DNA from 3 places in the Nocardia sp. NPDC050435 genome. Region 1 is predicted to be linked to each of the others. Evidence: riboswitches for the same ligand, from Rfam matches in the RefSeq annotation. Region 1 holds a riboswitch; each other region holds the start of a gene.
What was found. A riboswitch is a leader RNA that binds a small molecule or an ion and turns the genes downstream of it on or off. The one in region 1 is predicted to bind cobalamin.
Positions count from the first base shown of each region.

Region 1 (2,260 bases):
ACGATGGGGACAGATATCGAACCGAGAGGAACCGATGACTGTCACCCTAGCTGTCGCGTTGATCGCCCTGGCACTCGTCGACAGCACCAGTTTCGGCACACTGCTGATCCCGATCTGGCTGCTGCTGGCGCCAGGACGGCTGCGAGCCGGGCGAATCGCGGTCTACCTCACAACGATCGCGACCTTCTACCTCGGAGTCGGCATCCTGCTGGTGCTCGGCGCTGACACAGCGCTGACCGCAGTGCGGAGCATCGACATCCCGCCGGTACCGCTCCGGATCGCGCAACTGATCCTCGGCGCACTCCTCATCGCGCTGAGCTATCGGCTCGAGGCCAGAGCCGCACAGCGCGCCGGCAACCCCGGCAAGATCCAACTCTGGCGGTCCAGGACCATGTCGGGTACCGGCAGCTCGGCCGGCCTCATGAAACTCGCGCTCGTCGCGGCCGCGCTGGAAGTCGCCACCATGCTGCCTTACCTCGCCGCGGTCAGCCTGCTTGCCAACGCCGATCTCGCCTGGCACCTGATCGGAATCACGCTCGCCGCCTACTGCATCGTCATGACCCTGCCCGCCCTCGCCTTGGCCCTGGCCCGCTTCGCCGCGCACCAACGGGTCGATCCCCTCCTGCAACGAATCAACGAATGGCTGAGCCGCAACAGCGCCAAAGCCCTCGGATGGACCGTGGGCGGTATCGGTATCGGCCTCACGCTCAATGCCGCGATCGCCCTGGCCTTCGACCCGGCCTGAACCGACATGATCCGTCCATCTTCTGGCCCGGAAACCAGGACTGCCGACCCTGAATATCCGCGAGTCGGTGCGGGCTCAGGCGGTCAACGCACCACCTCTTCGAGTGCTTCTGATGGTGGGAGTAGATGTATCCGCATTCTCCGCATTCCCAGTGCGGTCGTCCGACCTCGGGTGTGATCTTGGTACAGTCCCGCCAGCCGTGGTGTTCGGGAAATCGGTGTGAAACCGGTGCGGCCCTCGCCACTGTGATCGGGAGCGACAGATCGTCCCGGGCGAGTGACCGTCGTCCGGAGCCACTGGGGCACAGCGCCCTGGGAAGGTAGATCCGCCGCGCACACATCCCGTCAGCCAGGAGACCGGCCACGGCCACGCAGTACCCATTCCACGAGGACCTGGAAGGCCGTCATCTTGACTCCGTCTGTTTTCGCGCGCCTACGCGGCGTCGCGCTGATCGCGTGCGCGACCGTCATCGCCGGTTGCGGTGCGCAACCCGGACAAGCGGCGAACGGTGCGAACGCCGTGACGCGCGCGAATTGTGGCATCGACGTCATCGTTCCTGAATCGCCGCAGCGGATCTACGCCGCGTACCAGCCCGCGATCGAGATCGCGCACGCGCTCGGTGTCACCGATCGGCTTGTCGGTACCGCGTTCCTCGACTCCACCGTGCTGCCCGAATACCAGGACGCGCAGGCGAAGTCGGTCTATGTCGAGAAGCTGCCCAGTCGCGATGAGCTGCTGGCACAGAACCCGGACTTCGTGCTGTCCGGATTCAACGGAGTGTTCGCCAAGTCGGCGCAACAGAGCGTGGGCACCCGCGCAAGCCTCAACAGCCTCGGGGTGCGGACCTGGGTGTTGAGCCCGCTGTGCCCGAGCGCCGACGGTCTGGCCGACGAGGCGATCGACCCGAAGACCGTACGGTTCGACAACGTCTACGCCGACCTGCGCGACCTCGGCGCGCTCTGGGGTGTGCCCGACCGCGCGGACGACGTGGTCGCTCAGTTGAGCGCGCGGATCGAGAGGGTGCGCGCGACCGTAGGTACCGCGCAGCGGCCCCGGGTCGCCGTCGTCACGCCCAAGGACGACGGGTCCTATCAGGTGGCCGGCGGGCTCGACTTCATCACCCAGATCATCGAAGCGGCAGGCGGTGTGAACGCCTTCGCCGACCTCACCGTGCGGCGCAATGTGCCGATCGGTGCGGAAGAGCTCATCGCCCGCGATCCCGACATCATCCTGACCAGTCAGTGCTGCGACGCGTCCTTTACCCGCGCTGATGCGCAACCGCAGGTGGACCGGATCGTCGGCAATCCGGCCTTCGCGAACTCGACCGCCGTCCGGACGGGGAAAGTGCACCCGTTCTTGTTCGCGGACCGGGCCGCCGGCGTCCGGATCGCCCACGCGACCGAACTGGTCGCCGAGTTGATCCATCCTGACCTGTTCGGACGGTGACCCGCGCCCGTCACGGCACCGGTTTGCTCGTTGCCGGTGCCGCGCTCGCCGTGGCCTGCGCCGCTTCGA
Region 1 is NZ_JBFAJW010000008.1:355,082-357,341, reverse strand. Features, by position in the region: gene AB0I43_RS25430 (GAP family protein) at 35-745, shown strand; cobalamin riboswitch at 909-1,125, shown strand; gene AB0I43_RS25425 (ABC transporter substrate-binding protein) at 1,154-2,191, shown strand; gene AB0I43_RS25420 (iron chelate uptake ABC transporter family permease subunit) at 2,188-2,260, shown strand, end outside.

Region 2 (2,260 bases), on a different contig from region 1:
GCCTTCAGGTTCATCTCCACCAGCAGCGACTGCAACGCCTGCTCCGAGGACAGCACGTGCATGTCCTTGTCACCCTGCAACTCCAGCTTGGCCGAGGTGGAGGGATAGAACGCCATGTCGGCCTCGCCGCTGCGCACACCGGCCAGGCGGGCCTGCTCGTCGGGCACCACCCGGACCGTGATCCCCTTCAGTGGCGGAGTGCCCTCCCAGTGCTTGCTGTAGGGGGCGAGCACCAGGTTCTCCGGGGTCCACGCGGTGATCGCGTACGGGCCCGAGTACGCGCCCGCGCCGACGATCTTCGCCGAATCACCGCCGGCGGCCTCCATGGCCGCGACGTCGTAGATCTGCAGCGAGTTGTCCCGCGCGGCGAGCGCCGCGGGCACCATCGCGTTCGGGGTGGGTGTGGTCAGCACGACCTTGTCGCCGTCCGCGACCACCGTCGTGGCCGCGTCCAGATACACCCGGGCCGCGGCCGAGCGCGCGATCTGCCTGGTCAGGGCCGCGGCCACGGCGGGGGCGTCGACCGGCTTGCCGTTCTGGAAGGTCACGCCGGGGCGCAAGCGCACCACCCAGCGGGTGTCGCCGTCGCGGGTGACCGATTCCGCCAGCCACGGCGCGACCTCGCCGGATTCGGTGATCTGCAGCAGGTTCTCCGCGACTCCCCAGTCGAAGAGCCAGTTGGTGCCGGTGCCGATCGGGTCCAGTCCGGCGATCTTGTAGGAGTTGTAGATCGTCAGCGTGCCGTCGCCGGCGGCGCGCAGCGCGCGAGCCGAAGCCGCCGCGCCGCCGTCGTCGGACGCACAGCCGGTGAACACCATGGCGACTGCGAGCAGCCCTGCCAGGGTGGCCGCGACCCGGGACCGACGACGTCGTTCCGGAGCGTGGCCGGGTAGCCGCGCGGCGCTGGGCCGGCGGCGAGTGAGCACTCGCATTCTCATCCTCGTGAAGCTCGATCCTGAAGTGGCGCAGGTATCCTGGCTCCCGGATCGACGCTCGCCTTCGGCCTTCCAACCCAGGAAGGTCGTGGCCATGGATGAAGGTTCGCTCCTCGGTCACAGTTGCGGGACAGCCCCGGATTCGCACCGGTGTTCCCTGCGGGAGTGAACCTAGCAGCCGGGGCCAGCTATATTCATCTGGCAGCTGGTTCGCCGGAGGTGGAGTCGAGGAGCCCCTGATCCACCCGAGGCGTCGAAGCCCGGGCTTGTGTTCGCACAGGCGCGGGTGAGAGGGAACCCGGTGAGAATCCGGGACTGTCCCGCAGCGGTAAGTGGGAACGACAGCCGTCACCCGCACTGGGCGCGAGTACGCGATGCCTGGGAAGCGACGGTCGGTAGGACCAGCCCCGGGCCCCGAGCCCGAGGCCGACCCGTTCGAGGGTCGATGCCCACGAGTCCGAAGACCTGCCCGTTGTGCCGGATACGCCGTATCCGGCGGTCGTCGCCTCGTGGATTGGGTGGCACGCCGAGTGGACCCGGGCACGGGAACGATGCTTAGTGGGCTCCGTCAGCGTGCGCTCGTAATGGGTGGCGGCTCTTTCCGTAGCCGAACTCTGGAGTTCACCAATGTCGAACCCCCGCAACACCTTCACCGCCACGGTGCTCGGACTGCCGCGCATCGGGCCCAACCGGGAACTCAAGCGTGCGATCGAGGCCTACTGGGCCGGGCGCTCCGATGCCGCCGCCCTGCACGAGGTCGCCCGCACCCTGCGCACCGCGCAACTCACCGCCGTCCGCGACGCCGGACTCGACTCGGTGCCGGTGGGCACCTTCTCCTATTACGACCACGTCCTCGACACGGCCGTGCTGCTGGGCGCGCTGCCCGAGCGCGTCGGCGGCATCGCCGACGAGCTGGATCGCTATTTCGCCGCCGCGCGCGGCACCGCCGAGGTCGCGCCCCTGGAAATGACCAAGTGGTTCGACACGAACTACCACTACCTGGTGCCCGAGCTCTCGGCCGCGACGGAGTTCTCGCTGCATCCCGAGAAGCCGCTGGCCGAGTTGAAAGAGGCGCTTGCGCTGGGCGTTCCGGCCCGCCCGGTGATCGTGGGGCCGATCACGTTCCTGAAGCTGGCCAAGTCGGTGGACGGCAGTGATCTGCTGGACCGGCTGCCGGATCTGCTGCCGCTCTACGAGCAGTTGCTGGGCCTGCTGGCCGAGGCGGGCGCCGAGTGGGTGCAGCTGGACGAGCCCGCGCTGGTGACCGATCTCACCGAGACCGAGCAGGCGACGGTCTTCACCGCCTATCGCCGCTTGGCCGACGC
Region 2 is NZ_JBFAJW010000001.1:866,033-868,292, forward strand. Features, by position in the region: gene AB0I43_RS04190 (ABC transporter substrate-binding protein) at 1-932, opposite strand, end outside; cobalamin riboswitch at 947-1,137, opposite strand; cobalamin riboswitch at 1,203-1,423, shown strand; gene metE (5-methyltetrahydropteroyltriglutamate--homocysteine S-methyltransferase) at 1,563-2,260, shown strand, end outside.
Region 2: it holds a riboswitch for cobalamin, as region 1 does, so the genes downstream of both, AB0I43_RS04190 (ABC transporter substrate-binding protein) here and AB0I43_RS25425 (ABC transporter substrate-binding protein) in region 1, are expected to answer to the same signal.

Region 3 (2,260 bases), on a different contig from region 1:
GACCGCGACGAGCACACCCACCAGCACCGCGAGCAGCACGAACAGCGCGATCCGCAACTGCTTGACCGGAACGCCGATGGCGGCGGCGGTGTCGGCCCCGAAGGCCAGCGCGTCCAGCCAGCCGCTGAGCGCGCAGAGCGCCGCACCGCTGAGCGCCACCACCGCGAGCGGCAGGCCGAGCTTCGTCCAGTCCGCGCCCGCGAGACTGCCCAGCAGCCAGAACAGCACCGACTGCGCGGCCGCGGGATCCTTGCTGCGAAAGACCAGGTAGCTGCTGAACGCGGCGAACGCGGACGCGAGCACGGTCCCGGTCAGAACCAGTCGCATCGGCGTCAACCCGCCCTGGGCGACCGCGATGACGAAAACCATGGCCGCCGCGGCGAACGCGCCCGCCAGCGCGCCCGCCGACAGCGCCCAGATTCCGGCGCCCGCGAACAGTCCGGAGGTGATGACCGCCGCCGCCCCGACGCCCGCGCCCGAGGACACCCCGAGCAGATAGGGATCGGCCAGCGGGTTCCGGACCAGCGTCTGCATGGCCGCCCCGGCCAGCGCCAAGCCCGCGCCGACCACCGCGGCCAGCACGGTGCGCGGTACCCGCAACTGCCAGACGATGGTGTCCAGGCCCAGATCCGGGGTGACGCCGCCGAACAACCGGTGCCGCAGCACGTCGACGACCGCGGAGACCGGCAGCGTCTCGGCGCCGAACCCGGTGGCCAGGATCATCGCGCACACCAGCAGCGCCGCGAGCGCCGGCAGGGCGACCGCGCTTCGGACACGGACCATCAGGCGCGCGTCCACGCGGGTAGTGCTTCCTCAGCAGGCAAGTCGCGGCCTTTCCGGAGTTCGTCCCGGCGAGGGAGGTCTGACTCTCGCCCGCTGGGGCGATCACAGTGGCGCGACCGTTCCGGGTTCTCACCGGATTCCCGCACTCGCCGGAAATGACGGTGTGAACCATACCGGTCTGTTCCGTTCGTCCACTGTGCCGGTCTCGGCAACGCTGTGACCAGGCATGCAGCGAAGTCCTTCGCTTAGCGAAGGTTTATCTCGGGGCAGACCGGTAAGTCCGATGGCGGACCATCCATTTCGCAGACACAGTGGAGTGATGTCGCTGTTGGACGATCGGCACCCGTCCACCGTCACCGACTACGACGACGCGCGACGCCGGGCCCGCTGGCGGGACACCCGCCTCGGCGCCGACTGGACGACGCTGCGCCGCACCAGGGTGACGCTGGTCAGGCTCTCAGTTGTGCTCATCGCGGTACTCGTCGCGTTCGCCCAGTACTGGACCCACGATGTCGCGCCGGAGCGAGCCCGCCTGGCCCGCACCGAACCGGCGATCCTGCCCGTCGCCACCCCCGGCGAACAGCAGAACTGGGACACCGTCGTGGTCGACCTCGTCGGGCTCGGCAACCTCAACGCGAGCGACACCGCCGAAGCGCTGCCGTCGCTGTCCCGGCTCGGCGTGGTGTGGGCGATCAAATACGACAATCGCGGTATCGACACCAAGGTCATCGCGGACCTCATCGTCCGCGCCGCCCTGATGTCGGGGGTGGAGAACGTCGTCCTGGTCGGGCACAGCATGGGCGGAGTGATCGCGCTCGAGGTGGCCCGCCACATCCACACCGAAAGCGATCGCCGGCTGGTCGGCGTGCTCCTGGACTGCACACCCGTCGACCTGAACGCCGTCCGCGAGGAAAGCCGGGGCCGCGGCGAGGACATGGTGCGCTGGATGGGCTGGCTACCCGGCGCCCGCGAAAGCCGCGCCCTGCGGTTCATCGTCGAGATGTATGCCCGGCGCGGCGAATTCGTCGACCGCGGTCTCTACGGCGACCCGGGAATCCGGATGCCCGAACTCCGGGACGCCGCCGAACGGGTGCTGCACGACAAGATCTTCAACCCCGACGCCGCCAGCAACGGGCTGATCGAGTCGCAGTTCCTGGCGATCGTCGCGGGCGGCGCGGGCAACGACCTGCGCGCCCTCGCCCGCCCCGTCCCCGGCAAACTCCGCCCCGCCGTCGTCTTTCTCCGCCCGCGCGAGGCCGGGCGCGACCGGGTCGTCGACGTCGAGTACTCCCACCAGGTCCTGATCGACCTCGCCGGCGGCGTCGACGGCACACTGCTGGTGGCCTTCCCCCGCGACACCGGCCACGCCAACCCGATCCAGCGCCCGACCGAATACAACCGGGTCATCACCGACCAGGTGCTGCCGTTCCTCCAGCGGTTCCAGCAGCAGATCCGCCAGCCCGCGACCGTGGCCGCG
Region 3 is NZ_JBFAJW010000023.1:7,269-9,528, forward strand. Features, by position in the region: gene AB0I43_RS40475 (iron ABC transporter permease) at 1-783, opposite strand, end outside; cobalamin riboswitch at 838-971, opposite strand; gene AB0I43_RS40480 (alpha/beta hydrolase) at 1,103-2,260, shown strand, end outside.
Region 3: it holds a riboswitch for cobalamin, as region 1 does, so the genes downstream of both, AB0I43_RS40475 (iron ABC transporter permease) here and AB0I43_RS25425 (ABC transporter substrate-binding protein) in region 1, are expected to answer to the same signal.